3 regions of the Sanguibacter sp. Z1732 genome follow, and region 2 is predicted to be linked to each of the others. Evidence: riboswitches for the same ligand, from Rfam matches in the RefSeq annotation. Region 2 holds a riboswitch; each other region holds the start of a gene.
The links. Region 2 has a riboswitch for thiamine pyrophosphate ahead of ACRRRO_RS11535 (YkoF family thiamine/hydroxymethylpyrimidine-binding protein). Riboswitches for the same ligand answer to the same signal wherever they lie in the genome.
Positions count from the first base shown of each region.

Region 1: another riboswitch for thiamine pyrophosphate. It lies ahead of ACRRRO_RS08455 (thiamine ABC transporter substrate-binding protein); the one in region 2 lies ahead of ACRRRO_RS11535 (YkoF family thiamine/hydroxymethylpyrimidine-binding protein).
Region 3: another riboswitch for thiamine pyrophosphate. It lies ahead of thiM (hydroxyethylthiazole kinase); the one in region 2 lies ahead of ACRRRO_RS11535 (YkoF family thiamine/hydroxymethylpyrimidine-binding protein).

Region 1 covers NZ_CP194857.1:1,578,282-1,588,363, forward strand. The annotation lists gene ACRRRO_RS08430 (Na+/H+ antiporter subunit D) at 1-722, shown strand, start outside; gene ACRRRO_RS08435 (Na+/H+ antiporter subunit E) at 719-1,384, shown strand; gene ACRRRO_RS08440 (monovalent cation/H+ antiporter complex subunit F) at 1,381-1,731, shown strand; gene mnhG (monovalent cation/H(+) antiporter subunit G) at 1,728-2,102, shown strand; gene ACRRRO_RS08450 (DUF4235 domain-containing protein) at 2,129-2,371, opposite strand; TPP riboswitch at 2,464-2,579, shown strand; gene ACRRRO_RS08455 (thiamine ABC transporter substrate-binding protein) at 2,627-3,781, shown strand; partial or broken gene ACRRRO_RS08460 (ABC transporter permease) at 3,960-5,742, shown strand; partial or broken gene ACRRRO_RS08465 (ABC transporter ATP-binding protein) at 5,743-6,788, shown strand; gene ACRRRO_RS08470 (ABC transporter substrate-binding protein) at 6,978-8,150, shown strand; gene ACRRRO_RS08475 (hypothetical protein) at 8,068-8,241, shown strand; gene ACRRRO_RS08480 (ABC transporter ATP-binding protein) at 8,367-9,179, opposite strand; gene ACRRRO_RS08485 (ABC transporter ATP-binding protein) at 9,176-10,082, opposite strand, start outside.
Region 2 covers NZ_CP194857.1:2,177,292-2,187,373, reverse strand. The annotation lists partial or broken gene ACRRRO_RS11550 (protein adenylyltransferase SelO) at 1-1,117, shown strand, start outside; gene ACRRRO_RS11545 (PLDc N-terminal domain-containing protein) at 1,164-1,367, shown strand; gene ACRRRO_RS11540 (hypothetical protein) at 1,997-2,950, shown strand; TPP riboswitch at 3,093-3,199, shown strand; gene ACRRRO_RS11535 (YkoF family thiamine/hydroxymethylpyrimidine-binding protein) at 3,242-3,928, shown strand; gene ACRRRO_RS11530 (hypothetical protein) at 3,991-4,323, opposite strand; gene ACRRRO_RS11525 (NCS2 family permease) at 4,954-6,435, opposite strand; gene ACRRRO_RS11520 (hypothetical protein) at 6,848-7,048, shown strand; gene ACRRRO_RS11515 (NAD(P)-dependent oxidoreductase) at 7,045-7,986, shown strand; gene ACRRRO_RS11510 (acVLRF1 family peptidyl-tRNA hydrolase) at 8,016-8,834, shown strand; gene ACRRRO_RS11505 (DUF305 domain-containing protein) at 8,871-9,545, shown strand; gene ACRRRO_RS11500 (O-methyltransferase) at 9,675-10,082, opposite strand, start outside.
Region 3 covers NZ_CP194857.1:911,382-921,463, reverse strand. The annotation lists gene thiD (bifunctional hydroxymethylpyrimidine kinase/phosphomethylpyrimidine kinase) at 1-628, opposite strand, end outside; gene thiE (thiamine phosphate synthase) at 625-1,293, opposite strand; gene thiM (hydroxyethylthiazole kinase) at 1,294-2,178, opposite strand; TPP riboswitch at 2,167-2,264, opposite strand; gene ACRRRO_RS04985 (LLM class flavin-dependent oxidoreductase) at 2,522-3,721, shown strand; gene ACRRRO_RS04980 (CE1759 family FMN reductase) at 3,740-4,414, shown strand; gene ACRRRO_RS04975 (hypothetical protein) at 4,475-5,461, shown strand; gene ACRRRO_RS04970 (hypothetical protein) at 5,458-5,667, shown strand; gene ACRRRO_RS04965 (ABC transporter ATP-binding protein) at 5,664-6,674, shown strand; gene ACRRRO_RS04960 (ABC transporter permease) at 6,771-7,574, shown strand; gene ACRRRO_RS04955 (hypothetical protein) at 7,806-8,018, shown strand; tRNA gene ACRRRO_RS04950 (tRNA-Lys) at 8,137-8,209, opposite strand; gene ACRRRO_RS04945 (transglutaminase-like domain-containing protein) at 8,358-9,191, opposite strand; gene ACRRRO_RS04940 (hypothetical protein) at 9,338-9,970, shown strand; gene mshD (mycothiol synthase) at 9,979-10,082, shown strand, end outside.

The DNA of each region.
Region 1 (10,082 bases), 600 kb from region 2:
GGATGGACACGATCCTGATCGTGGCCGCGATCGTCACCATGGTGGTGGCCATCCTCGGCGCCGTGGCCCAGGACGACATCAAGCGACTGCTGTCCTTCACCCTGGTCAGCCACATCGGCTACATGGTGTTCGGAATCGCCCTCGCGAATCAACTCGGCCTGTCCGCATCGATCTTCTACGTGACCCACCACATCACCGTGCAGACGGCATTGTTCCTCGTGGCAGGGCTGATCGAGCGCAGGGGTGGCAGCACCTCGTTGGAGCGCCTCGGCAGCCTGACCAAGGCCGCACCGGCGCTGGCGATCTTGTTCTTCATCCCAGCGATGAACCTCGGTGGAATCCCGCCCATGTCAGGGTTCCTGGGCAAAGTGGGTCTGGTGCAGGCCGGCATCCAGCACGATTCGTCCCTGGCGTATGTCGCGGTGGGCGCGAGCCTCGTGACGTCACTGCTCACCCTGTACGCGGTGGTGAAGGCGTGGAACAAGGCGTTCTGGCAGACGGCCCCCCAGCCTCTGCCAGAGACCGACGTACCTCGCAGCATGTTCGCCCCCGCAGCGGTCATCGCCTCGATCGGAGTGCTGCTCGCCGTCGTCGCCGGTCCGTTGTACGCCTACACCGACGCGGCCGCGCGGGACCTGCGTGCCCAGTCGCCCTACGTCTCGGCGGTGCTGCCCGACGGCGAACGTGGCGAGGGCATCTCCCACCAGGTGGAGCCCGAATGAGAACCCAGCCTGCCCACCCGTCCGCTCCGACCGGCCTGAGCGCTTGGCTGAACCGATGGCCGATGCTGCTGTGGATGACCGCGCTGTGGGTGCTGTTGTGGGGTGACCCGACCCTGGCCAACGTGCTGGCCGGGTTCGGCGTCGCGGTGCTGCTGGTGCTGTTGACACCGATGCCCGCGGTCGGATACGCCGGCCGGGTGAGTATTCCCGGGGCGGTGTGGCTGATCGCCCGCTTCATCGTCGATGTGCTGCTCGCCTCGGTGGAGGTGTCGAAGATGGCGCTGCACCCGCGCCGGGGCCCCGAGGGCGGCGTCATCCGCATCCGGCTGCGTTCGGAGTCCGACCTGATCCTCACCCTGACCGGGGTCTTCACCTCACTGGTTCCCGGTTCGATCATCGTGGAGGCGCATCGGCTCACCGGCACCCTCTACGTGCACGTGCTCGATCTGCCCACCAGCGGGGGTGTCGAGACCTTCCGCCGGCAGGTACTCCTCCAGGAGCGGCGCCTGTTGTACGCCCTGGCCAACCAGGAAGACCTGGCCCGTGCCGGATTGCCGCGCCGGCGCTGGTGGGGTGGGCCGGACCGGGCAGCGCTGGATCCCGGCCCTGCCGGGCGCGCTGCGGGGGCCTCCGATGGCAACGCTGGGGAGGTGGACCGATGAGTGCGCCGGTGTTGTGGATCTGCGGGATCCTGGTCGTCGGAGCGGTCCTGGTGGCGCTCTTCCGCGTGGAGCGCGGCCCGAGCATGCTGGACCGGATCGTGGGCCTTGATGTGGTGATCGCGGCCCTGATCGGCACCGTGGCCCTGTGGTCGGCCACGACCGGACGGGTGGACCTGGTGCCGTTGCTGACGGTGATGGCAATCGTCGGGTTCGTGGCGGCGGTGACCCTGGCGCGGTTCGCGGCCGCAGAGCCGGAGGATGAGGGCCGGATCCTCAGCGAAGAGGAACTCCAACGGCTCGAGGCAAGGCATGCGCTGGATGACGATGCCGAGGAGGACGAGCGATGAACTCGGAACTGCTGCGCGAGATCGTCGCCTCTGCCTTCTTCATCACCGGCAGCGCGCTCGTGATGGTCGCAGCGATCGGGATGGTCCGGTTCCCGGACCTGCTGTCACGGTTGCACGCAGCCACCAAACCTCAGGTGCTCGGCATCATCCTGATGATGAACGGGCTGGCCCTGACGCTGGGATCCTGGCAAGTGGGTTGGAAGGTGCTCCCGGTGATCATCTTCCAACTGGTGACCGCTCCGATCGCCGCGCACATGGTGGGCCGCGCAGGGTACCGCACCGACAAGGTGCGTTCAGACCTGCTCGGAGTCGATGAACTCACCGAGGACCTGGAGGCCGCGCGCGCCGAGATCGAGGACACCCAGGCCTGAACGTGCCGGTGCCGGCCTCGCGCTGGTCAACGAGCGACGTCGCCGCTGGACAGCCACTTGTGGGCGCCGCGGCTGGCGTAGGCGCGGACCAACGCCACCAGCGCGCTGGAGATCGCCGCGAAGAGCACGATCTCAGCGATGGGCATGCTTCCGTCCTTGTCGTCGGTTGGTGGCTCATGACCGGTGACGCTCTTCCAGGCGGTCCCGAGGACCTTGTTCGCGACGAGGCCGGCGACGATGGTGGCAACGGCGGTGACGACTCGCTCCATGGCAGATCTCCTTTACGACGACTGCACCCAGCGTAGCCGTCCACGATCCTCGCGCGCCCGTCGGCCGCACCGGCCGACGGGGTGTAGCCTCGTGGGTGCGACAGGGGAGCGTCGGCCGAGTCAGGTGCGGCGCTGAGAGTGCGGCCACCCGCAGACCCTCGAACCTGCTCCGGTTAGCACCGGCGAAGGGAGTCGAGCATCTCTCCCGTGGCGTCGCGCCGCGGACCCCTTCTCACATCACGCTGAGGAGGAAGAATGAATCACCACACCATGTCTCGCCGCCGGCCCGGGCGGGTCGGCCCGGACCCCGGGCGGATCGGACACCTTGCCGCGTTCACCGCCCTGGCACTGGCCGTGGCCGGCTGCACGGTGGGCGCCGGGAACGACAACCCCGACACCCCCACTGACGACGACGCGGACTCCACCGCAGTAGGGGAGGGCGAGACCACCGGCGGCGAAGGCACGGTCCAGGTGGTCACGCACGACTCGTTCCACGTCTCGGAGGATCTGATCAGCCAGTTCGAGTCCGACTCCGGCTACACGCTGTCCTTCAGCGCACCCGGTGACGGGGGAGCCCTGGTGAACCAGCTGATCCTGACCAAGGACGCGCCCCTGGGCGACGTCGCCTACGGCATCGACAACTCCTTCGCCTCCCGCGGCATCGCCGAGGACGTCTTCAGCCCCTACACCTCCGCTGCGCTGCCCCCGGCCGCCGAGGACTACCTGATCGACGGCGGAGACGAACTCACACCGATCGACGTGGGCGATGTGTGTCTGAACATCGACACCGCCTGGTACTCCGAGGCCGGAGTCGCCGAGCCGTCCGACCTGGCCGACCTGACCGGGCCCGACTACGCCGACCACGTGGTGGTGACCAACCCGGCCACGTCCTCACCCGGCCTGGCGTTCCTGTTGGCAACGGTCGCCGAGTTCGGGGACGGCTGGACGCAGTACTGGCAGGACCTGGCCGACAACGGCCTGCTCGTCGTCGACTCCTGGTCCACCGCCTACTCCGAGGAGTTCTCCGGCTCGGTCGGGCAGGGCCCGCGCCCGGTGGCGTTGTCCTACTCCACGTCGCCGGCCTTCGAGGTCGGACCGGACGGGGAGGACCCGACGACGACGGCGATGCTCACCTCATGCTTCCGTCAGGTGGAGTACGCCGGGGTGCTGGCCGGGGCGGACAACCCCGAGGGCGCCGAGGCGTTCATCGACTTCCTGCTCAGCGACGCCGTCCAGGCCGACATTCCCGGCCAGATGTACATGTACCCGGTCAACCACGACCTGGAACTCCCGCAGGAGTGGACCCGATGGGCCCCCCTCGCCGAGGAACCGTTGACGGTGGACCCGGCCGAGATCGATGAGAACCGTCAGGACTGGATCCAGGCTTGGACCGACATCGTGATCGGCTGAGGATGGGAGCCAGCACCGCCCGGCCCAGCCCGGGACGGCCCAGCCTGACCCGGCCCAGCCCGGCACGGCCCGGTCCTGTCCGGGTCTGCGTGGCCGGGCGTTGCGCTGCCGCCCGGGCGGGTCTGCGCACCACGTCAACCTGTCGGTCGCGGGCCGCCGGGCAGGACGGGTCCTGAGCATGGCACGGTGGCTGCGAGGTTGGGTCTGGGTGCTCGCGGCCGCCGTGCCGCTGGTGTTCCTGGCCATCTTCTTCGCCTGGCCGGTGACCACCTTGGTGTTGCGCGGTTTCGTGCCGGACGGGGCGTGGGACCTCAGCGGCTTCACCGAGGTGTTCGCCCGCCCGCGCACCTGGCGGATCCTCTTCCTCACGATCGCGCTGGGGGTGCTCGGCACCGTCTTCTCGGTGCTGCTGGGCGTTCCCGGTGCCTATGTGCTGTACCGGCGCACGTTCCGCGGCCAGCGGATCCTGCGGGCATTGATCACGATCCCGTTCGTGCTACCCACCGTGGTGGTGGGGGTGGCGTTCCGGGCCTTGCTGGCCGCTGACGGGCCGCTGGGATTCCTGGGCCTGGATCGCACCTTCACCGCGATCGTGCTGGCGCTGGTGTTCTTCAACTACGCGATCGTGGTGCGGACCGTGGGCGGGTTCTGGGAGCGTCTGGACCCGCGCACCGAGCAGAGCGCCCGGGCGCTGGGCGCCTCCCCTGCGCGCGCCTTCTGGTCTGTGACAATGTCGGCGCTGACCCCGGCAATCACCTCCGCCGCCTCGGTGGTGTTCCTGTTCTGTTCCACTGCGTTCGGTGTGGTGCTGGTGCTGGGCGGGATCCGGTTCGGCACCATCGAGACCGAGATCTGGATCCAGACCACCCAGTTCCTCGACCTGCGCACCGCCGCGGTGCTCTCGGTGCTGCAACTCTCGGTGGTGACCGCCGCGCTCATCACCTTCTCCCGTGCCCGGGCCCGGCGGGAGGCGGCCCTGAAACTACACGGCGCCCAGCACCAGGCACGCCGGCTGCGGTTGTGGCAGCCCGTGCCGCGGCGTCGAGAGCGAGGGTTACGGGCGAAGTCGAGTGTCCGCACCGTCGGTCTCGGCCAAACGGCTCGAAGTCGAGGCCGGTTCGCCGCCCGCTGGGGCCGCCCGGGGCCGGATCTGCCGGTGGCCGCGGTGACCGCCGTGGTGATCGTGGGCCTGCTCGCGCTGCCCCTGGCTGCGCTGGTGGTGCGCTCGCTGCGCACGCCGTCGGGTACGTGGGGGCTGGACAACTACGTGGCCCTGGGCAGCACCGGCGGACCGAACGCGCTCACCGTGACGGTGTGGGACGCGGCCGCGAACTCCCTGCGGGTGGCTGTGGATGCCACCGTGATCGCGGTGGTGGTGGGCGCACTGGTGGCGCTGGTGGTCTCGCGCCGGCCGCGCAACGTGCACGCTCGCCGTGCGGTCTGGGGACTGGACACCCTCTTCATGCTCCCCCTGGGGGGGTGTCGGCGGTGACGGTCGGGTTCGGGTTCCTGATTACCTTGAACCGGCCGCCGCTGGACCTGCGCACGTCGATGATCCTGATTCCGATCGCCCAGGCGGTGGTAGCGATTCCGCTGGTGGTGCGCACGGTGCTGCCGGTGCTGCGGGCGATCGACCCGCGACAGCGCGAGAGCGCCGCGGTGCTGGGCGCCTCTCCGGGCCGGGTGCTCGCCCACGTCGACGGGCCCTTCCTGGTGCGGTCGCTCGGGCTGGCGATCGGATTCGCGTTCGCCGTCTCCCTCGGGGAGTTCGGCGCCACCGCCTTCTTCTGGCCCGCCCCGACGCACCCACCCTGCCGGTGGTCATCTTCCGGCTGATCGGGCGCCCCGGTGCGGAGAACTACGGGATGGCCCTGGCCGCGTCGGTCCTGCTGGCGTTGCTGACCGCCACCATCATGGGAGTGGCCGAACGGTTGCGGTCGGAACGGACGGGTGAGTTCTAGATGTCCCTGACCATCGATGACGCCGTGGTCCGCTACGGCGTCCGGGAACCGCGGACGACGGCGGTGGACCGGGTGAGCCTGCAGGTGGCGCCGGCGGAGGTGGTCGCCCTGCTGGGGCCCTCCGGCTGTGGCAAGTCCTCGCTGTTGCGTGCGGTGGCCGGCCTGGAGCCACTCGATCGCGGCCGGGTGTGCTGGGAGGGGGCGGACCTGAGCGACGTGCCGGTGCATCGGCGCGGGTTCGGGTTGATGTTCCAGGACGGACAGCTCTTCGCCCACCGGGACGTGGCCGGCAACATCGCCTTCGGTCTGCAGATGGAGCGGATGCCCGGACGCAACGGGCGCAGCGGGTACGCGACCTGCTCGACCTGGTCGGCCTACCGGGTTACCAGGACCGGGCGGTGGCGAGCCTGTCCGGCGGGCAGGCCCAGCGGGTCTCGTTGGCCCGCTCCCTGGCCCCGAAGCCCCGGTTGCTGCTGCTCGATGAACCGCTCTCGGCGCTGGACCGGGCGCTGCGGGAACGGCTCGCCGCGGACCTGCACCACATCCTCCGCCGGGCCGGTACGACCGCCCTGTACGTCACCCACGACCACGACGAGGCGTTCACCGTGGCCGACCGGGTGGCGGTGATGATGGAGGGGCGGATCGTGCAGGTCGGTACCCCCGAGGAGTTGTGGGCGGCTCCGGCCGGTGCGCAGGTCGCGGAGTTCCTGGGGTACCGGCTCGTCACCGCCGCCGACGGCGCCAGGTTCGGCCTCTCGCCCCAGGCGCTGCGCCTGGAGTCGGGCGAGGACGGGGAGACTGCGGAGGAGACCGGCGGCACCGGTACCAGGTCCGGGCCCGGACCCGGGACGAGCCTGCGCGATGCCGACGATGTCCGCCTCCGCGGCGAGGTGGTCAGCGTGGGCTTCGCCCGCGGTCGCACCACCGCTGTGGTGCAGATACCTGACTGGGGCCCGCAGCGGGCCGTCGCCGAGGGCATCGTGCCCCTCGAACCGGGGGTGCCGGTCACCGTGTGGGTGGACCCCGGCGGCATCATCCGGTTCTGAGTACGCGGCCGAGACCACGCCCGCCCCGCCACCGATCGACCCGGCCGGGACCGCAAAGCGATCAGAATCGTCTCAATCACGTCACAGGTTGGTCTCATCGCACGGATTAGCCCCATGTGCTCCACGTCACTGTGTCACCATGATGCACTCGGGTGCGAGGGTCGCGCCCTGACATGTTCGGGAGAAACTATGAAGCGCTCCACGAAGAGGGCACTCGCACCGGTCGCGGCCGTGCTGCTGCTGGCCGCGGCCTGTAACGGGAATGGGAACGGAAACGGGGACGCCGGTAACGGCGATGGGGCCGATGGCGAACCGCTGCAGTTCGGCTACGTGCTGCCCGAGACCGGGCCGTTGGCGTTCCTCGGACCACCGCAGATCGCCGCGACCGGGTTCGCGATCCAGGAGATCAACGACGCCGGCGGCGTCCTCGGCACGGAACTGCCCGACGCGATCGCCGGTGACGAGGGCGGGGACCAGGCCATCGCCAGCCAGTCCGCGGACCGCGTCCTCGCCGACGGTGCGCACGCGGTCATCGGTGCCGCGGCCTCGGGTATGTCCTTGGCGATCATCGACCGGATCACCAGCGACGAGGTGGTGCAGTGCTCCGGGTCGAACACCGCACCGACGTTCACCGACTACGACCACGGCGGCTTCTACATCCGGACCGCGCCCTCCGACGCCCTGCAGGGCCCGGTGCTGGCCGAGACGGTCATCAATGACGGCCACACCGACGTGGTGATCGTGCACCTGGAGGATGACTACGGCGTCGGCCTGGCCAACGCTACCCAGGAAGCCCTGGAGGCCGGCGGCGCCAACGTCATCTCCAGCGAGGGCTTCGACGGCAACGCCACCGAGTTCACCGGTGTGGTGCAGTCGGTGGTCTCGGCCGAGCCGGACGCCGTGGTGATCATCGCCTTCGAGCAGGGCGCCCAGATCGCCCAGGGCATCATCGAGGGCGGGCTGACCCCGCAGGACATCGGGTTCTACGGTGCCGACGGGATGCGCAGCAACGAGTTGCCGAACCTGGTGGACTCCAACGACCCGGGCATCCTGGACGGGATGAAGGGTACCGCTCCGGCTTCGTCGGAGGACGCCGACTTCCTGAACAACCTGCAGGAATTCGCCGACCTGGACGAGACCCAGTTCGCACCGCAGGTCTTCGACTGCGTCACCGTGATCGCGCTGGCCGCCGAGGCCGCCGGTTCGACCAACCCGGCTGACTTCCAGCCCCACCTGATCGACGTCACCCGCGACGGTACGGACTGCTCGTCCTTCGCCGATGTGCCGCGACCTGCTCGCAGACGGGGAGGAGATCAACTACAACGGTGTCTCCGGTCCGCTGGACTTCACCGAATCCGGTGAGCCCGGCATCGCCTCGATCGAGGTCTACGGTTACGACTCCGAGGGCACCCTGTCCACCATCGAGGTGGTCGAGTCCGCTCCGACGGAGTAACAGGCGCCGGTACCGGTGGCCCGGACCCGCCCACGGCGGTGGGTCCGGGCCACCGGTGTGCCGGGCCGGGCACGCCGAGGGCCGCCGGACGGCTGCAGGGACCTCGTGGGTGGGTCCGGGCCGTCTCAGTCGCCGGTGCGGCCCAGGGTTCCCAGATACAGCTCGATCACCTTGGGGTCGTGCATCAGTTGCTGTCCGGTGCCGGTGTAGGCGTCCCTGCCCTGATCCAGCACGTAGGCCCGGTCGCTCAACTGCAGGCACCGCTGAGCATTCTGCTCCACCATCAGGATGGAGACACCGGCGGCGTTGATCCGCTGCACAGCCTCGAAGACAGTGTCCTGCATGATCGGGGACAACCCGGCCGAGGGCTCGTCCAGGAGGAGTACCTGCGGGTCGGTCATCAGGGCCCGTCCCATGGCGACCACCTGCCGCTCACCCCCGGACAGCGAGCCACCACGCTGGCGGCGACGCTCGTGCAGCACCGGGAACAGGTCCGTCACCACCTGGTACCGCTCCTCGTACTCCCGGGGCCGCAGGTACAGCCCCATCTGGAGGTTCTCCTCGATGGTCAGGGAGGGGAACACGTTGTTGTTCTGGGGCACGTACCCCACGCCCCGATCGACGAGCCGGTAAGTGGGGACCCCCACGATGTTCCCGCCGCGCAGCAGGACCTCGCCGCTGCGCACCGGCACGATCCCGAACATCGCCTTGATCAGGGTGGACTTGCCGGCCCCGTTCGGGCCGATGATGCCCACCAGCTCGCCCTCGCGCACGTGGACATTGCAGCCGTTGAGGATGTCCACCTCCGGGATGTAACCCGCCACGAGGCTGCGGCTCTCCAGCAGGATGGCGCCGTCCGGCGGGCTGTTCCGCTCGGTCGAGGTGGCCCCGTGGTCCGTGCCCGCCGGGTCGGCGTCGCCGTCTCGCTCCTGACTCATCGCTCCTCCTGCCCGCCGGACTCGGCCGGCTCGGCGCGGGTGCCCAGGTAGGCCTCGATCACCGCAGGGTTGGTGCTGATGTCGGCCGGGCGTCCCTCGGCGATCACCGCGCCCTGGGCGAAACAGATGATCCAGTCGCTGATGCTCATGATGACGTCCATGTCGTGCTCGACCAGCACGATCGTCTTGCCCTCATCGCGCAGATTCTGGATGTGCCCCAGCAGGGACTGGGTCAGTGCCGGGTTCACCCCGGCCATCGGCTCATCGAGCATGATCAGGTCCGGATCCACCATCAGAGCCCGGGCCATCTCCAGCAGTTTGCGCTGCCCGCCGGACATGGTGCCGGCGAACTCATCGCGCATGTGGCTGAGCCGGAAGCGCTCCAGCAGCTCGTCGTCGGCGCGGGCCTCGATCTGCCGCTCCTGACTGCGCCACAGGAACGGTAACTGCGCGGCCAGGATGTTCTCGCCACGCTGGCCGGTGGCGCCCAGCATCACGTTCTCCAGCGTGGTCAGGCGCATCAGGGCCTTGGTGAGCTGGAAGGTGCGCACCATGCCGCGGCGGGCGATCTTGTAGGCGGGCAGCCCACGCAGCGACTGTCCGTTGAAGGTCCAGCTTCCGGCGGAGGGTCTGTCGAAGCCGGAGACCAGGTTGAAGAAGGTGGACTTACCGGCACCGTTCGGTCCGATCAGGGCGGTGATGGTGCCGCGCTGCACCTCGAGGTGGTCCACGTCGACGGCTCTGAGGCCGCCGAAGTGACGTGTCATCCCGGTGGCGACCAGGATCGGGTCGGGCTTGGCCACCCCGGGCTCGGGCGCGACGTCGGCCAGGGCCTTTGCCGCGATTACGGCCCCGGAGGAGGGCCCGGCCTTCTCCCGTGCCTCCTCGTGCTCGACCAGATCC
Region 2 (10,082 bases):
CATCTGCGGGTGGGCACGTTCGCCTACGCCCGCTCCACCGGTGATGAGGATCTGCTGCGCCGTCTGGCCGATCACGCCATCACCCGGCACCACCCGCAGGCGCGCGAGGCTGAGAACCCCTACTTGGCCCTGTTCGAGGCGGTGTTGGCCGCGCAGGCCGAGTTGGTCGCGAAGTGGATGCTGATCGGGTTCGTGCACGGGGTGATGAACACCGACAACACCACCATCTCCGGGCAGAGCATCGACTACGGTCCGTGCGCGTTCATGGACGCCTTCGACCCGGGCACCGTGTTCAGCTCCATCGACGCCCTGGGTCGCTACGCCTACGGCCGCCAACCCACAGATCGCGCAGTGGAACCTGGCCCGGTTCGCCGAGACGCTGCTGCCGCTGATCAGTGCGGACCAGGAGCAGGCCGTCGAGTCGGCCACCGCGGCGCTGAACACCTTCCCGGCGGTTTACTCCGCCGCCTGGACGCGCGGCATGCGCGCCAAACTCGGACTGGAGTCATTCACGCCCGACGACGACGCAACCGACCTGATCAGCGACCTCACCTCGCTCCTGGGTGCTTGGGGTGTGGACTACACCTCCTTCTTCCGCCACCTGACCACAGCGGCCGGCGGGGACGCGGGCCCGGTGCGGGCGCTGTTCGAGGGTGCGGGTGGGGATGACGTTCCGGCGCCGACACTGTTCGGCGACGCCGATAGTGACCAGGTTCCGGCACCGACGCTGTTCGGCGACGTCGATAGTGACCAGGTTCCGGCACCGACGCTGTCCGGCAGTGCCGGTGGCGATGGGGTTCCGGCCCCGGCATCGCTCGACGGTAACGGAGGCGACGCGGCGTCATCGACCGAGCGGCCTGCCTTCGAGCCGTGGCTGCAACGCTGGCTCTCCTATCGCCCGGACGCGAGCGTGATGGCCCAGGTGAACCCCATCTACATCCCGCGCAACCACCTGGTCGAGGAGGCCCTCGCCGCTGCCGGCACCGCGGACCTGGGCCCCTTCGAGGAATTGCTGGACGTGATCACCCAGCCCTTCACCGAGCGCCCGGGACTGGAGCGCTACACCGAGCCCGCCCCGGCCGAGGCCGCCCCGTTCGTGACCTACTGCGGAACCTGACTTCCCAGGTCACGTACCCATCCGGGCGCGTTGTTAGGGTCGGGACATGTTTGAAGCCGCCGCAGGAGGCCTCGTGGTCGTCGTCTTCGCGCTGGCGTGGCTGGCGCTCATCGTCGCCGCGCTCATGTCCATCGCGCAGTCGCGCAACTACACCTCCGGAATCAAGGCGCTGTGGGTGCTGGCCGTGTTCGCCCTACCCTTCCTGGGCCCTTTGGCCTGGTTCCTCATCGGCCGCCACTCCTACGGCTAACAACCCACCAGCCCCCCACCCGGCCCCAGCCCCAGCCCCCGGCCCCCAGCCCCCGGCCCGCGACTTCCGGCCCCAGCCCCCGGGCTCCCGACTCCCGGCCCCGGCCCCCGGGCTCCCGACTCCCGGCCCCAGCCCCCGGGCTCCCGACTCCCGGCCCCAGCCCCCGGGCTCCCGACTCCCAGCCCCAGCCCCCGGCCCCCAGCCCCCGGCCCGCGACTTCCGGCCCCAGCCCCCGGGCTCCCGACTCCCGGCCCCGGCCCCCGGGCTCCCGACTCCCGGCCCCGGCCCCCGGGCTCCCGACTCCCGGCCCCGGCCCCCGGGCTCCCGACTCCCGGCCCCGGCCCCCGGGCCCCCGACTCCCGGCCCCAGCCCCCGGGCCCCCGACTCCCGGCCCCGGCCCCCGGGCCCCCGACTCCCGGCCCCCGGCCCCCGGGCCCCCGACTCCCGGCCCCGGCCCCCGGGCCCCCGGGCCCCCGACTCCCGCCCCCGGCCGGGGGATGACGGGGTGGGCGGGGGCGATGGGCATGGTTGAGGCAGGGGGTGGGCGGGTATGCACAGGGGGAAAACTGTGTCCACAGGTGCTGACCTGCAGCCGCTATGGGCGCAGGGGATTGGTGCTTACTGGCGTCATGCGCACGGTGCCGATCCCGGAGGGCCTGCTGCGGTACACCCGCTGGCAGTGCGGCCTCATTTCGACCGCGCAATGTCGGGCTCTGGGCATCAGTGCCGACCGGTGCGCCACCCTGGTGGCTCGCAGGATGTGGCAGCGGGTCGTACGCGGCGTCTACGACACCGAGCCGGACCGTCCAACGAACTTCGACGTGGCCCGGCGCAAGGCCGCCTGGACCGGCCTGCTGGCGATGGGTAAGAACGCCATCGCCGTGGGTTGCTGCGCCCTGGCCCTGCACGGGGTCGCCGGACTGCCCCAGCAGTTGACGCCGGAGGTAGCAATCACGGGTGGGCGCTGGCTGCGGGGACCGGTCGGCGTCGTCGTGCGCCGATATCGCGACGTACCGGTCCGGGTCCGGTACGCCGGCTGGCAGGTGAGCGACGTCCCCACCGCGCTCGTCCACGCTCTGCCGCTCCTGCGACGTGATCACGGGGTGGCCGTAATCGATTCGGCCCTCAACCAAGGGCTCATCAACACCAGCGACCTCACCGACGTCCGCCGGCGACTGCAGGGGCGGCGCGGTGCCGCTCGGGTCGGCTCGTGGTGGCCGCTGGTGGATGGTCGCGCCGAGTCGCCATTAGAGACGTGGGCACGGCTCGACTGCCATGACCACGACCTGCCACCGGATCAACTCCAGGTGGTGTTGCGCGATGCCACCGGTACGTTCATCGGGCGCGGTGACATGGGGTGGCGGCGCCGTGACGGCGGTTGGATCATCGTCGAGATGGACGGACGCCAGGTCCACAGCGAACCCGAGGCGCTCTTCCGGGACCGGCAGCGCCAGAACCGGTTGCTGGCCGAGGCGGATGCCACCATCCTGCGATTCACCAGCCGCGACCTGCGTCCCTCGGGCACCATCGCCAACCAAGTCCGCCAAGCCCTCACCCCCACCTCACCCACCCCCACCCCCTAACCCCAGCCCACCAGACCCCGCCGAAGTCAGCATTGATCGGCTGAACCTGCAGGTAGAACCGACTAATGCTGATTTCGCCGGTAGGCGCCCGAGGCCGATCGGCACCCGAGTGGACAGCGCCGGTCCGCCACGGTTAGCGTCGAACCAACCCCCGGGGAGCGCGCAGAGCGCTGAGAGTGCGGAGAGTCCGCAGACCCGTCCACCTGATCCGGTTCGTACCGGCGTAGGGAGTTGGGCACCCGCCGATGAGCATCGGCGGCTCATGAGGTACCCCGGGGCCGGAGGACACCGATGAGCACCACCGGCCACGGCAGCACGGAGAAGGTCGCCACGACCGGCACCAGCGCGGCCACCCCACGCGAACTGGGCGTCGGGATGCGATTCAGCATCCACCCGCACACCGACGACTTCGTGCGCGTGATCCTGGACTCCCTCACCGAGGTGGAGGCGAGCGGCGTCGCCGAGGGGCTGGTGATCGAGACCGACGAGGTCAGCACATACGTCGGTGCCCGGGCGGTGCCGGCCGAACAGGACCTGGCCGGTTACCTCGTGGCTGCCATCGCCGCCGCCTCCCGGCACTCCGGTGGCGGGCACGTCGCCGCCCATGTGCTGTTCTCCCGCGGTTGCCCGGGCGAACGTACCTGCGACCTGACCTCCACGATCCTGCCCGAGGTGGCCCCGGTGCGCCTGGAACCCACCGGAATCGAGGCGGTGGCGCAGTGGTCGCTGTACCCGCTACTCGATGGTGGGGACGATGCCGGCGAACACATGTCCATCATCGAGGCGGCCATCACCCGAGCGCAGGAGCGCGGCGTTGCCGCCCCAGCGGCCCACTACGCCACCAAACTCACCGGTGACCTCGCGGAGGTGGTGGCCACCGCCGTCGACGCGTGGGCCCAGGTGGGCACCACCGTCCCGCACGTGGCGACCCACCTGACCATCTCGGTTGGCTCACCCACGCGGGCCCGCGGGAGGTAACCGCGCCAGACCAGTTCACGAGGGCCCGTCCGCCTCGCGCACTGGCCGTGTGGGGTACGCGCTCAGGGAGCCCCGCCGCGCACCGTGGTGACCAAGTCGGTGAGGCTGGGCGTCGCCGGGGTGGAGGCGAACCCGAACCGCACCGGCGGGTCGATCGGAACCATCGCGCCCAGGTCCGTTCCATCCCACGAGGTACGAGCACCGGCGAGACGATGGAGGTCGCTCGCGCCGTAGTACTCCCTGCGCCCACCCCCGGCCGAACCGCGGGTACGCACCCCTGGCAGGGCCACCCGCGCGACCGGATCGGTCAGGAGGGTGAACCAGGGCGCACCGGCCACCGCAGCGGGCAGCGCGCGCAACAGCCAACCCACCGCTGCCCGCTTGCCGATCTGCACGGTTGCGGACAGCGGGCCGGCTTCGTCTCTGCCACCGCTCCCCCGCCATGGTGGGCACGGTCCGCGGCAGCGCCTCGGCCGGTACGGGCGGCTGGGAGGAGCCGGGATCTGCCATTCCCCACGCAACGGCGTCACGCGCACGCGCACCTGCCGGGGGCCTGGGTGCATACCGGTGCACGGTCACGTTCGCGGGCTCGACGGCATCGAACTGGTACGTGGCCGAGACGAACTCGGCGACCTCCGTCGATGGCGCCAGCAGCACTCGATGCCCGTGCGGATGCTGCACCATCACCCCCGCGAATGGCCCCAGCGGAGTGGTGTGCCAGTTGCCCACGACGAACCGGGTTCCACCCGCGGTCCCCCACCCGGCGATCCGACCGGAGAACCTCCAGGTGCGGGGCGAAGCGGAGCGGGTCATACCCCATGGTCCATCGGCGGGCGCCGGTGCACCAACCGCAGCGCGGTCACTCGGAGCAGCAGTTACCCGGTGCACCTACCCACCCGGAGCACCGGCCCACCCAGAACACCGGCCCACCCGGACCACGCGCCAAGCCCAAGCCGCCGGCGGACGCGCCACCCGCGCCGCCCCGCGCCCGCCCGCGCCGCCCAGCGCCCGGACCGCCGCCCGGACTAACCCCCGAGCAGCGTTCCGATCGGACCGCGCACGAAGTAGAAGACGAACATCAGCGAGGTCACCCACATCAGCGGGTGCACCTTGCGGATCCGGCCGGCACCCACCTGGATGATCACGTAGGCGATGAACCCGGCGCCCATCCCCGCGGCGATGGAGAAGGTCAGCGGCATCATCAGGATGGTCAGGAACGCCGGGATCGCCACCTCGGTGCGCTTCCAGTCGATCCCGGTCACCTGGGCCATCATCAGGAAGCCCACCAGCACCAACACCGGCGTAGCCGCTTCGAAAGGCACCAGCGCCACGATCGGGGAGAACAGCGTGGCCAGCAGGAACGCGATGCCGACCACCACGCTGCTCAGCCCGGTCCGGGCACCCTCACCGACACCGGCTGCGGATTCGATGTAAGCGGTCGCCGTCGAGGCCGATCCCGCGCCGCCGGCGATGGCACCGAAGGAGTCCACCACCAGGATCTCTCGGGTCCGCGGCGGGTTGCCCTGCTCATCCAGCAACTTGGCCTCGGCGCCCACGGCCACCATCGTGCCCATGGTGTCGAAGAAGTCGGCCAGCATCAGGGTGAACACCAGCAGCAGGACGACGACGATGCCGACCTTCTCGATCGACCCGAGCAGGGAGAAGTGGCCCAGCAGGGCGAAGTCGGGCAGCGAGATGATCTCACCGCTGATCTCGGGCGGGTTGAGCTGCCAACCCCAGGGGTTGTCCTCCGAGGCCCGCCCCACGTTCAGGAACGCCTCGGCGAGCATCGCCAGGCCGGTGCCGACCACGATCGCGATCAGCAGCGCCCCGCGAACCTTGCGCACCCACAGGATGCCGGCGGTGAACAGCCCGATCACGAAGATCAGCGAGGGCCACCCACCCAGCGACCCGTTCACCAGTTCCACCGGCGTGGCCATGGAGGCCGGGATCCGGATGATGCCGGCGTTGACGAGGCCGACGAAGGCGATGAACAATCCGATGCCCACACTGATGGCCATCTTCAACTCGAACGGAACCGCGCGGAACACCGCCTGCCGGAACCCGGTCAGGACCAGGACGAGCATGATGATGCCCTCCAGCACCACGATGCCCATCGCGTCGGCCCAGGTCAGCCCGGCGTCGGGCAGCGCGGCGATCGAGTAGGCCACTACGGCGTTCAGGCCCATGCCTGCGGCGATGGCCAGTGGGAATCGCGCCACCAGACCCATCGCGATGCACAGCACCCCGGCGACCAGGGCGGTGGTCGCCGCCACCCGGGGGACGGCCAGCTCCTCGATCCCGCCGATGAAGTTGCCCGTACCGTCGGGCACGGTGCCCAGGATGAGCGGGTTGATGACGATGATGTAACTCATCGCGAAGAACGTGACCAGGCCGCCGCGGATCTCACGCCCGATGGTGGAGCCACGCGCGGAGATCTCGAAGTAGCGGTCCAGGAAGCCGGCGAATCCGGAGGTGCGCTCATCCTCGCGCGTGGATTGTCCCATGGGGCACTATCTTGGCCAGCCCAACTCGGTTCCGTCCAATCCCGCCCATCAGGTGGGAATTGCCCGACGACGGCACCTCGCCCGACCGCAGCGGGTCACCACCGCAGCACCGCCACCGCCGCACGGTTCACCGTCGGCGCGTCCCTACCACCGCCGCGCACGCCTCACCGTCGGCACACCTCACCACCGCCGCGCACACCTCACTAACGCCGCGCCACTCACCGCCGTCGGCGCGCCCTTCACCACCGCCGCCGCACGGCCCGCCAGCGCCGCCGCACCCGCCGCACCACCGCAGTAGCCCGAGGCTCTACCATCAACAGGTGCGCAGCCTCGACCCCGAACGAACACCACAGGAGTTGCAGCCGGCCAGGGTGCCCTCCGTGCTGATGTTCAGCGTGGGCATCCTGATCTGTTGGCCGTCCTGCTGGTGCTCGGCGCCCGCCACCTGCTCGGCTACGGCGCCGACGGCCGACTCGTCTCGCTCGCCGTGGCCGGCGTCGTGCTGGGCGCGGCCGGCCTGATCTGGGCCTGGCTACGCCCACGTCCCGAATTCGCCGCACCCACCGGCGCACCCACCACCGAACCCGCCCCCGACCCCCAGGACCCTTCGTGAAACTGCTCCTGCCCGACTCCATCAACCTTGACCTCAACCTGCCCGACCAGGTGCAGCCCGTCACCTACGCGGTGACCGAGCCGATCCCGCAGGAGCACCGCGATGCCGAAGCGATCGTGCTGTGGGCCACACCCGGGCACCGCATGGGCGAACTCCCGGCGGAACTGCCGAACCTGAAGTGGGTGCAGGGCCTGATGGCCGGCATGGACGCCGCGGTGAACGCCGGGTTCAGCGAGGACATCACGATGACCTCCGGGCTGGGTCTGCACGCCGGTCCAGTGGCCGAGCACACCCTCGCGATGGTACTGGCCGCGGCCCGCCGACTGGACCTGTGCGTGCTCTACCAGGCCGACAACGAATGGGACGAGACCCGCCTGGGCGGCAACCAGGCGCTGCGCACCGGCAACTTCTCCACCCTGTCCGGGGCCCGGGTGCTGATCTGGGGCTTCGGCTCCATCGGGCAGAAGCTGGCCCCCTGGATGGCCGCGATGGGCGCCACCGTGACCGGGGTGGCCTCCACCGCCGGGGAGCGAGCCGGGTTCCCGGTGATCACCGCGGCGGACCTGCCGGACGAACTCCCCCGCACCGATGTGCTGATCAACATCCTGCCCGCCAACCCCCGCACCGAGGCCATCGTGGACGCCGCGGTGTTCGAGGCGCTGCCGCAGCACGCCTGGTTCGTCAACGTGGGCCGCGGGGCCACCGTGGATGATGCGGCGCTGCTGGAGGCGTTGCACCAGGGCAGCATCGGCGGAGCCGCACTCGATGTGTTCCGCACCGAACCGCTGCCAGCCGACGACCCGTACTGGTCCGCTCCGAACGTGATCATCACCCCGCACTCGGCCGGTGGGCGTCCGCGCAACTCCGAGCCGCTGATCGAGCAGAACGTGCGCGCCTACCTGGCCGGGGAGGAACTGGCCGGGCTCGTCACCCGCTGACCGGTGCGCATCGGCCCGCTGAGGACGTCATGACCGTCCGTACGGTGCACGTGCCGATCGAGCGGATCGGTACGTGGATCACCGGCTTCGCCGACCGTCACGAGGGGGCCGTGGTGCTGCCCGAAAGCACGGCCGACGACGACGGAACCGAGGTCGTGCGGATCCGCGGCGGTGACGGGGAACTCGCCGAGTTCTCCCGGTGGCCCCTCGGCTCCGGTGCCTCCGGCGGGCGGGCCAGCCATGGCACCGGCCTCGACCTGCGGGCCGGGGAGGAGCCCGGCACCGCGCACGCCACCGACCCGGGCGCCACCAACCCCGACGCCACCAGCGCGGACTACCCCGACCCCGACGCCACCAACCCCGACGCCACCAGCGCGGCGACGCTGGCCGCGATCAGCGCCTGGTGCGCCCCGCCGACCCACCTGGGACTGGTGCTGATCCGCCGCGGAGGTTACGCCGTCGGCCGGGCCGAAGGCCCCCGGCTGCGCTCCCACAAGAGCGGCACCAAGTACGTGCAGTCACGCACCGCGGCCGGCGGGTGGTCCCAGCAGCGGTTCGCCCGCCGGCGCGGCAACCAGGCCGATGCGCTGGTGGGTGCGGTGGTGGAGTTGGCCGCGGCGCACCTGCTGCCCGGCCCGGCCGGGTCCGCGCCGGAACTGCCGCAGGGATTGGTGGTCGGCGGGGACCGGGCGCTGGGTGAGCAGGTGCTGGCCGATCCGGTGCTGGCGCAGGTGGCCGCGCTGCCCCGGCGCACGTTCGCCGATCTGCCCGAGCCCCGCTTCGTCGTGCTCGAACAGGCCCTGCGACGCGGGCGCAGCGTCCCCATCCGGATCACCCCGGCCAAGTAGGGTGGAGCGCGTGATCGTTCCTACCCCCAGCCCGGCATGATGCGCCGCCGCCTGGTCAGCGCCGCGGTGGCCCTGGTGGCCGCACTGGCACTCAGTTCCTGCACCGACCCCTCCCCGGAGCGCCCCGAGCCCACCGAGACCGAGGAGACCACCGCCGCCGAAGAGGAGGAGCAGGAGGACGAACCGGAGGCCGAGCCGCAGTTCAGCGACGACGACGTCACCCACGCCCAGGAACTCATCGCGCTGCACCGCACCAGCCTGGAGTTGCACCAGGTGATCCGGTCCAAGGCCGATGTGGTGGAGGAGGTGGACACGCTCTCCCTGAGTCTGTACACCTCCCACTACGACGAGGTGCAGGCCCTGGAGGGTATGCTCACCGACTGGGGTGCGGAGGTTCCCCAGGAGCAGGACACCGAGGTGGTGACCGATGCCGAGATCCGTGAACTCGGTCCGGCGTCGGGGGATGCGGCCAACGCGCTCTACCTGGAGCAGATGATCGCGCTGCACGAGGCCCGCTCGAGCATCTGCGAGGACGTGATCCTGGACGGGGAGAACCCTGAGTTGGTGGACCTGGCCCAGTCGATGCTGAACAGCCAGCAGCACGAGATCACGCACATGCGGGAGATCCTCGGCGGGCTCGACGTCGAGGACGAGCCCGACGACGGCGGCGACGGCGACACCGCCGACGACGACACCGCCGACGACGACTGAGGCACCACTGCCCTTGCATCGCCTGCACCCGCGCGCCCCGCTGGGCGAGGGCAGCGTCCGCTGGCCCTCGGGGCGGGCCGCCCACGCTCCCCGGCCACCGAGGGCGATCGTTGCCACCCAGGGCGATACCTACCGGGCTCGCCCTCGGCTGCCAGGCTCGCCCTCGGCGCGACGTGCCGGCCGGGTCGGCGCGCGGGCGCCGACCCGGCCCGCGCGGCCCGCTGGGTGGGGGTCGCGGCCGCGGGCCCTCGGGGCGGGTCTGAGGGGCCAGTCCAGGGTGAGCACGGTGGTGGCGGTGGCGCCCCGGTCAGTACTCCAGGCGGCAGTGCAGCGGAGCGCGCGACTCACCCAACACGCACACCCCCCCAACGGGCCCAGGTCCACCGACGCCGCCACCGAGGGTGCAGTGCTGATCTCCTGCCACGCGTGCCGCATGCCCTCGGACCAGTCGATGTCGTCGAGGACCACCACCCCGCGGGGCATCACGGCTTCCACCCGCGCGAAGTAGTCGGTGGTGGCCTGCCCGTCGTGGTGGCC
Region 3 (10,082 bases), 1.3 Mb from region 2:
CGTGGGTGTTGGGAGTGTCGATCCACGCCGAGGACACCTGGGTGACGCTGCCACCGGGCCAGACCAGCAGATCGGTGGCCCGTTCCCCGGGCAGGTGCCCGCCCTTGGCCAGCACGCTCACCCCGTACTTCCTGGCCACCTGGCGCGCCTGCGCCGTTGCCTCCTCCCAGTCCCCAGCGGTCTCGGTTTCGGCGAGCACAGCCAGTTCGGGGATGTTCGGGGTGATCAACCCGGCCCGTGCGATGAGGCCGGACAGCGCCCCGGAGGTATCGGCGTCCAGCAGTCGGTCTCCGCTGGTGGCCACCATCACCGGATCGAGCACCACGTAGGCTGCCGTGCTGCGCTCCAGCCACCCGGTGACCACCTCGATGGTGGCCGTGTTTGCCAGCATCCCGATCTTGACCGCATCGACCCGGATGTCCTCGCTGATCGCCTCGAGTTGGTCGACCAGGAACTGCGGTGGGGGGACGTGCACACCCCGGACCCCGCGGGTGTTCTGTGCGGTCAGCGCAGTGACCGCCGCCATGCCGTATCCGCCGTTGGCCGCGATCGACTTGATGTCCGCCTGGATCCCCGCGCCCCCGGAGGGGTCGGATCCGGCGATGGACAAGACGCGCGGAATGCTCATGCGCCGGCCTTGCCCGGGCCGGATCCTGCGGCGTCCCAGTCGGTACGCAGCCCCCGGGCCACCGTCTCGGGATCCGGCGCCGCACACAACGCCGAGACCACTGCCACCCCGCCGGCCCCGGCCCGCCGCAGCGGCCCGGCGTCCTCGGGCCGCACGCCGCCGATCGCCACGCACGGCAGCGGCGTCCGGGCGGCGAACCGGCCGAACCCCTCGATACCGAGCGCGTCCGGGTGGTCGGTCTTCGTCGTCGTCGGCCGGATCACCCCCACTCCCAGGTAGTCGACGGTGCCCCCGGGTAGGGCGGCGACGGCTTCTAGGTGCGCGACTGTATTGGCAGTGAGACCGACGATCGCCTCCGGTCCCAGTTCCGCACGGGCCGCGACCGCTGCGTCATCGAGTTGCCCCAGGTGCACCCCGTGCACCGGCAGGCCGCGGCTGCGTGCGGCGACGACGGCGTCGAGCCGGTCGTTGACGAGCAGGCGCGCCCGGCCATCGATCACCTCGGCGAGGTGCGTCAACTGACGCAGGTGATCGTCCAGGTCGGCCTCCTTGTCCCGCAGTTGCACGGTGTGCACCCCCCCGGCCACCGCGGCTGCCACCGTGGCGGGCACGCCGCGCGGTGCGCACAACTCGCGGTCGGTGACCAGGTAGATGCCCGGCTGCATTCAGGCCTCCTGCGGGTCCGGCGCCGGTGCCGCCAGCACCTCGACCCGAGCCTGCTCGATCACCTGCTCCGGGGTGATGCCGGCCAGTGCGTCCAGGAACGCGGGCAGGAACGTGCCCGGGCCGTGAGCGTCGGTGGCAGCCTGTTCGGCGGCGATGCCGTAGACCACGTGCGCGGCGGCTACCGCGGTCAGCGCGCTGGTGGTCCCACGGGCACCGAGCATCGCGGCGATGATCGAGCCGAGTGCGCAGCCGGCGCCGGTGATCCGGGTGAGCAGCGGGTGGCCGTTATCGACCCTGATGGCCGCTGACCCGTCGGTGATGAGGTCACGCGCACCGGAGACCGCCACCACCATCGAGGTCTCGCGGGCCAGGGCTGCGGCGACCGGGGCGGCTGTGTCGGTGTCGTCTGCGGAATCCACCCCGCGCCCACCGGCCCCGGCGCCTGCCAGTGCGATGATCTCCGAGGCGTTGCCGCGCACTGCCGTGGGCCCGGCGGCGAGCAGTTCGGCGGCGAAACCGGTGCGCAACGGCAGGGCTCCGATCGCCACCGGGTCAAGCACCCACGGGGTGCCGGCTTCGCTCGCGGCGCTCACCGCCGCCCGGCCGGCGTCGCGCTGCTGATGGGACAACGTGCCCAGGTTGATCAGCAGTCCGGAAGCCATCGGGGCGAACACCCCCGCCTCCTCGGCCGTGTCCACCATGGCCGGTGCCGCCCCGATCGCCAGTAACGCGTTGGCGGAGAAGTTCGTAGCCACGTGGTTGGTGATGTTGTGCACCAACGGGCTGTGCTCCCGCAGGGCTCGCAGCAGGTGCGCGGCCTGCTCTGTCACGTCGACCGCCTCCGGAAGGCCTACCGATTCGGTGTGACCGGAGACATCAGTCATGGACATTCCCTTCGCTAGTACGAACTAGTGCAGGTTCGACGGGTGTCATCTCAGCCGCGCGGTGGGCGGCACCCCGTGTCGTGATCTCCGAGTCTAACAACCCCACCCCGCAGAAGGTCGGGTCACCCCACACCGGCCGCCCCCCCGCCGCCACCCACGCCGCCCTCACCGCAACCACCACCGCCGAGGGCGACCCTGGCGGTCGAGGGCGAGTGGTAGGAACGTCGCCGTCGACCACAACGCTCGTTCTCGAGGGCGGCAGTGTGCCGGAATAGATCCGGTGGCGGTGATGTTTGTAGGGGTGTATATGCAAATGCATCGAGTTTCTTGAGAGGCCTGCACCATGCAGTTCGGAATCTTCAGCGTCAGTGACGTCACCACTGACCCCAGCACCGGTCACACGCCGAACGACACCGAGCGGGTACGGGCGATGATGACCATCGCCCAGCACGCCGATCAGGCGGGGTTGGACGTCTTCGCCACCGGTGAACACCACAACCCGCCGTTCGTGGCCTCCTCGCCCACCACGATGCTGGGCTACCTGGCCGGGACCACCAAGCACATCACGCTGTCCACCGCGACCACCCTGATCACCACCAACGACCCGGTGAAGATCGCCGAGGACTACGCCATGCTGCAGGTGCTCGCAGACGGCCGGATGGACCTGATGTTGGGCCGCGGTAACACCGGCCCGGTCTACCCCTGGTTCGGCCAGGACATCCGCCAGGGCGTGAACCTCGCGATCGAGAACTACGCCCTGCTGCGCCGCCTGTGGACCGAGGACGTGGTGGACTGGGACGGGAAGTTCCGCACTCCGCTGCAGGGCTTCACCGCCACCCCCCGCCCGCTGGACGGGGTGCCGCCGTTCGTGTGGCACGGCTCCATCCGTACCCCCGAGATCGCCGAGCAGGCCGCCTTCTACGGCGACGGGTTCCTGCACAACAACATCTTCTGGCCGATCGACCACACCAAGAAGATGGTCAGTTTCTACCGGAAGCGCTTCGAGCACTACGGCCACGGCAAGGCGGACCAGGCGATCGTGGGCCTGGGCGGACAGTTCTTCGCCCGGAAGAATTCCCAGGACGCGTGGAACGAGTTCCGGCCCTACTTCGACAACGCCCCGGTCTACGGTCACGGACCCTCGATGGAGGACTTCACCCGCGAGACCCCCCTGACCGTGGGTTCACCGCAGCAGATCATCGACCGCTACGCCACGATGCGCGAGCACGTGGGCGACTATCAGCGGCAGTTGTTCCTCATCGATCACGCCGGGTTGCCGTTGAAGACGGTGCTGGAGCAGATCGACATCCTGGCCGAGGAGATCGTGCCGGCGCTGCGCGAGATCAACGAGGCAGCCCGTCCCGCGCATGTCCCCTCGAACCCGCCCAGCCACGCCGACCGGGTGGCCCAGGTCGCCGAGGCCGGCACGTCCCAGGGCCAGCACGTGGCCGGCGAGGACCGCTGGACCGGCCGCCGAGCCGAGGACGACGTCGCTACCGCCGCCGCCGGCGCCGCCCAGCGTGGCGCCGCGTTCGGACTCTGAAGAAAGGACTCACCCCTGATGACTACCCGCACGATCGTCGCCATCTCCGGTGGCCTGAACAAGCCCTCCTCGACCCGGCTGCTCACCGACCGGCTGGTCGAGGCCGCCGTGAGTGAACTCAAGGCCCGCGGCGTCCAGGCGCAGGTGGAGGTCGTGGAACTGCGCGACCACGCCCACGACACCGTCAACGCGATGCTGTCCGGGTTCCCCTCCGGAGACCTCAAGGGAGTGCTGGAGCGCCTCGCCGCCGCCGACGGCGTCATCGCCGTCAGCCCGATCTACACCACCGGAGCGTCGGGGTTGTTCAAGTCCTTCGTGGACATCATCGAGAAGGAGGCCCTGACCGGGATGCCGGTACTGCTGGGGGCCACCGGCGGTACCGCGCGGCACTCCCTGGCGCTGGAGTACGCGATCCGGCCGATGTTCACCTACCTGCGGACCGACGTGGTCACCACCGCGGTGTTCGTCGCCACCGACGACTGGTCCGGTCAGGCCGACGACGTCAATCCGCTCCCGGCCCGGATCAGCCGGGCCGGTCGCGAACTCGCCGAACTCGTGGCGGCCCGGGACGAGACCCCCGGGCGACCTGTACGACGACGTCCCCTCCTTCGAGGCGATGTTCTCCAAACTCTGAGCAACGCTCAGCCGAGGTCCGTACCCGCCGCGGGCGCCTTATCGCACCGGGAATGGTGAGTACTGGTCGGCGGCCACGGCGGGGCGTATGGTCGAACCAGCACTCTCAAGGAGGTCACGATGACCCGCAGATGGCACCGCTGGCTACCGGCCGCAGTGGTCGGCGTCGTGATCGCGGGCGGGGTCGGGCTCGCGGCGCAGGCCGATTCGGCCGACCTGCCCGAGAAGTCACCCGAGGACGTCCTGACCATGGTGGCCGAGCACTCGGTGGAGGCATTCTCCGGGGAGTTCCAGACGAGCACCGAACTCGGACTGCCCGATCTGTCCGGCCTGGATGGTGCCTTCGGCCACGGGAACCGCGGCGGCATGCCGGCACCGGATCTCGCTGAGGATGCCGCACCGGAGCAGACCCAGGGCGCCGGTGATGAGAACGCCGGGCAGCGCGGCGGCTCCGGAGTGGGTGAGGTCCTGGAGTTGCTGACCGGCGAGCACACCGCACGGGTCTACGTCGACGGGCAGCAGGGGCGCATCCAGGTGCTGGACGATCTGGCCGAACGGAACGTGATCCGCACCGAGGAGGAGGTGTGGTTCTACGACTCCCGTGAGAATGCCGCCACCCACCTGGCGTTGCCGGCACCCGGCGACGAGGTGTGCCGCCCCGGCCAGGGGCCACACGGTTCCTGGTTCGACCACGGCGGCCAGCCGCCTGGCCCCGGGCCGGTCCCCACACCGGATGAGGTCGCCGCCGACGTTCTGCAGGCCCTGGAGACCGATACCGACGTCACCGTCGGCGCGGGCGAACGCGTGGCCGGGCGTTCGGCCTACACCCTGGTGCTGGCGCCCGGCAGCGAACACTCCCTGGTGGAGCAGGTGGCCTTGGCCGTCGACGCAGAGACGGGCTTCCCGCTGGGCGTCACCGTGCACGCCCGCGGCCAGGACGAACCGGGTTTCGGGCCCAGTACAGCGCGATCACGTTCGAGCCCCCCGATGCCACGCTCTTCGACTTCACCCCGCCCGCCGGGGCGAGCGTGGAGGAGGTGGAGCTCCCGCCGTGCCCGGAGGGGGCCGGGACCGGGGCACCCGAGAAGCCGGACGACCACGTGGTGATCGGGCAGGGTTGGGACGCGGTCCTGGTGCTACCGGTGGACGAATCCGGCGCACTGGATGATCCACTCGTGCGCGAACTCACCCAGGACACCGGCGCCGGGCGTCTGCTGTCCACAAACCTGCTGTCCGTGCTGGTAACCGACGACGGGCAGGCCCTGATCGGTGCCGTCACCCCGGAGTACCTGCAGTCCCTCGCCGGGTCGTGACCGAACTCGCCGTCCGCACCGAGGGCCTGACCAAGACGTTCGGTACGCACAAGGCCGTCGACGACCTCGACCTCGTGGTCCCGCGCGGAAGCGTGTTCGGGTTCCTCGGGCCCAACGGCTCGGGCAAGACCACCACGATCCGACTGCTGCTCGGGCTGGCCTCGGCCACGGCCGGCACCGCGCACGTGCTCGGGCACCACATGCCACAGGGCCTGGGTGAGGTCCTGCCACGAGTCGGCGCCCTCGTGGAAGGACCCGCGCACTATCCCTACTTGTCCGGTGCGGCGAACCTGCGGCGCCTGGATGCGGCCAACCCTGCCGCCCCGCCCCGCACCCGGGAGACCCGCGTGGCGGCGGCACTGGAGAAGGTCGGTCTGAGTCACGCCGGAACCAAGCGGGTGCGCGCCTACTCCCTGGGCATGAAGCAGCGACTCGGGATCGCCGGCGCCCTCCTGATGCCACGGGAACTGCTCGTGCTCGACGAACCGACCAACGGGCTGGACCCGCAGGGCACCCGGGAGGTGCGGACGCTGGTGCGGTCCCTCACCGGGGAGGGGGCGACCGTGCTGGTCTCCAGCCACCTGCTGGCCGAGGTGGAGCAGACCTGCAGCCATGTCGGAGTGATGAGCCGAGGCCGGTTAGTCGCCCAGGGCAGCCTGGCCGATCTGCAGGATCTGGGGCAGGCGCGGGTGCGGGTGGTCACGCCCGACCCGCAGTGCGCCCGCGCGGTGCTGTCCCGGATCGGACTGCGCACCTCCGACGACGAGGGACCGGGGACGGGGAACGCTGCGGACGCGGCGACCGACCTTGCGACGCCCCCGGTCTCCTCGACGCCGGAACGCGTCGCCGTCGTCACCGCCGTTCTGCAGGAGCGACACCTACCGGAGACCATCGCGGCCGAACTCGTCGCCGGCGGGGTACGGCTCAGAGGCTTCGGCGTCGTGCGCGAAACGCTCGAGGAGCGGTTCGTCGCGCTGACCGGGGAGGGGTTCGACGTTGCCGGGTGAGGCGATGGACGGGCGGAGCACGCCGACCACCGCGAAGGCCGAGGACGCCGGGCGTACCGGTCCCGCGGCCGGAGCGGGCGGGAGCGGTTGGTCGATGTGGGCATCGGAACTGACGCTGCTGCTGCGCGGCGCCGCACCTGGGCGATGCTCGTGGCGCTCGCCGCGATTCCGGTGCTCATCGCTGTGGTGGTCAAGGTCTCTGCCGACCCGGTGCAGCCCGGCCAGGGGCCGCCGTTCCTTGACCGGGTCACCCAGAACGGGCTGTTCGTCTCGATCACCGCGCTGGTCGTGACGATCCCTCTGTTCCTGCCGCTGACCGTCGGGGTGGTCGCCGGGGATGCGGTCGCCGGTGAAGCCGGGCTGGGCACCTTGCGGTACCTGCTGCTCGCGCCGGTGCGGCGGGGGCGGCTGCTCCTGATCAAGTTCGCGGGCATTGCGATGTTCTGCGTGCTCGCCACGGCGGTGATCGTCACGGCTGGGTCGGTGATCGGGGCACTGCTCTTCCCGGTCGACCCGGTGCCGTTGCTCTCCGGGGACACCATCGGCGCCTGGGAGGCGCTCGGGCGAGCACTTCTCGTCGGCGCATTCGTGAGTGTGTCGATGCTGGGGCTGGGGGCGGTCGTCGGACTGTTCATCTCCACCCTGACCGTGGTGCCGGTGGGAGCGATGGCGGCCACGGTCGTGGTGGCGATCGTGATGCAGGTGCTCGGGGCGCTCGACCAGTTGGCATGGCTGCACCCGTGGCTGCTGAACTACTACTGGATGGACTTCGCCGACCTCCTGCGCCAACCGATCGCCTGGGGCTCCTTCGCCGACAGTGCGCTGCTGCAGGCGGGTTACGTGGCGGTGTTCGGCGCCCTGGCCTACGGACGGTTCGCCACCAAGGACGTGTTGTCCTGACCCAGGCGCGCAGCGCGCGATCGATCGCCGCCCATGGGTGCGACGCGGCTCGACCAAGAGGTCGCATACCTCAGCAGGGGCCCGGAGGAGCCGGGGAATTCTGATGGACCGCGCCGGGCGCGCCGCATTAGATTCAAGGAATGCAACGGGACAATGTGAGGTCCTTCATCTCCGGGGTGCTCTGCGCGAACAGCCTGCCTCATCTGGCCACCGCCGCCGCCGGACCAGCACATGAGTCCGCTGGGCGGGCGAACGTCGGGCCGGTGGGCGAACCTGGTGTGGGGCACCGCGAATCTCGCCGGCGGGCTGGCCCTGGTTTCGCGGCCGCCAGGTCGGGGTGGCCGCTGGGGGCCGCGGTACCGGGCATTCGGCCACGGCGTCGCGGCGTTCTCCCTGTGGGCTGCGGTGGCCGAGAACTTCTTCGCGATGAACGTCGACCCGTGACCTGACACCTGGGGGCACACGTGACAGTGCTCGACCGCCTGCCGGCGGAACATGGTGGCGGACGAGACGCTTGCGCGTCCGCGCTCCTGGCGTTGATGCAGGTCAGCGGGGTGTTGGGTAGGCCCCCCGGGGCTCGAACCCGGAACCCACGGATTAAAAGTCCGTTGCTCTACCCATTGAGCTAGAGGCCCGCGCAGGCGATGCTCCCACCGTGCGTGGGACCCAGGGTATCGCCGTCGGTGCACCGGTCGTAACACGGCCCGCCGGATGCCGCGTCGGGGGCGTCGGCGACGGCACAGGTGGGCACCGTGCCCGCTACGCCCCCGATACCACTGCGCGTCAGGGCAACCGCACCGCGGCGGCGTGATCATCGATCGGCAGCTCCCCCTCCAGGGTGGCCATCACCGACTGTGGGCCGAGCCGCACCCCGGCGCCGTAGGAGGACATGAACGCGGTATCGGCCGCGTCGCGCCCGGTGGCGATCCGCACCAGCGACTGCCGGGGGGCAAGCCGGGTGGCGTCGACCACCTGCCAGTGCCCCTCCACCCAGGCCTCGGCCACGGCGTGGAAGTCCATCGGGGACAGCCCCGGGGCGTACACGGCCGCACACCGGGCCGGCACATCCAGGCCGCGCAGCAATGCCACCACCAGGTGGGCGTAGTCCCGGCACACCCCGCGCCGGGCCAGCAGGGTGTCCACGGCTCCGTCGGTGAAGTGGGAGGATCCGCGCACGTAGGAGAGGCGCTCGTGGACGAACGCGGCGACGGCGTCCAGCAACTCCGGACCCTGCAGACCGTTGAACTCCTGGCGTGCGGTGGGCAGCAGCCGGTCGGACTCGGCGTAACGGCTGGGGCGCACGTAGGTGAGCAACTCGGTGGCTGAGGGCTCCTCCGCCTGCTCCGCACCCGCCCGGGAACCCCCGGTCACCTCGGCGCGGTAAGCCACCTCCACCTTGCCCGGAGCGTCCGCGCCGGCGTCGACGTCGAGCAGGTGGATGCGTCCGTGGTGGGGGGCTGGGGCCTCGGTCACCTCGACCGGGCTGCCGTCCATGCTCACCGTGAAGTCATCGCTGACCTGCAGCCCGGGCACCTTGGCCACGGCCACCATGAAGGCCACCCTGGTGTGACCGGTGGACATGGTGAAGGCGATGTCGGCGCGGATCGTCCGGTGCACGCGAGGTACCTCTCGAGTTAGGGGCCGCGGCCAGCGTAGGCCGTGCCGTCACCGTAAGCCACCGCAGGGTACCGGGCTGCGCCCTCATCACGCTGCGGCGTATCGTGACGTCCAGACCAACCACACCGTGACCCAGGGAGGATTCCGTGGAGCAGCATCGGTTCCGCCGCCCGGCGATGCTCACCCCCGAGCAGGCCGAGGCGATCGTCGGGGAGGAGGATCCGGCCGCGCGCTCTGAGATCGCCCACACCACTGCGCAAGCGATGGTCTCCGGTGGTCGGGAGGGCGCCGAGGACCCCGAACTGGTGGAGCGCCTGATCGCCCTGGTCGACACCGAGGGCCTGGAGGCGGTGGCCGAGATCTGGTCCCAGAGCCCCCCGGACACGCTGCCCGGGGCACTCTGGCGGCTGTACCTGCTGCGGGAGTGGGGCCGGCGGGACCCGGACACGATCGCGGAGCGGTTCCGGCTCGGTGCCAACCGCGCCGAGGTGGCCGGCGTGGTCGCCGGTGTGGCCGATCCGGTGGGACCCGAGGAGATCCGGCGCATGCTCGACGCCGTGCTGTCCGGGGTCTACCGTGGCGACCTCGGTGTGGCGCTGGAGCGGGCCGGGTCCTTCCTGCGGGTGCTGGCCACAGGTTCGGCCCTGGATGCGGACTGGGTGGATACCCACGACGCCGACACCGCCCAGATCCTCACCCGTCGCGCCGGGTCGCTGCTGGACACGGCGGCGGAACTGGAGGAGGCCGCATCGCTGCACCGAGCCGGACGGCTCACCTGATGGAGCCGGTGCGCACGCAGGAGTTGAGTCCTGCCCAGGTGGAGGCGGTGCGGAACCTTGCCCGAGACGTCGAGACCGACGACGGCGTGGCCGCCTTCGACGAGGACACCCT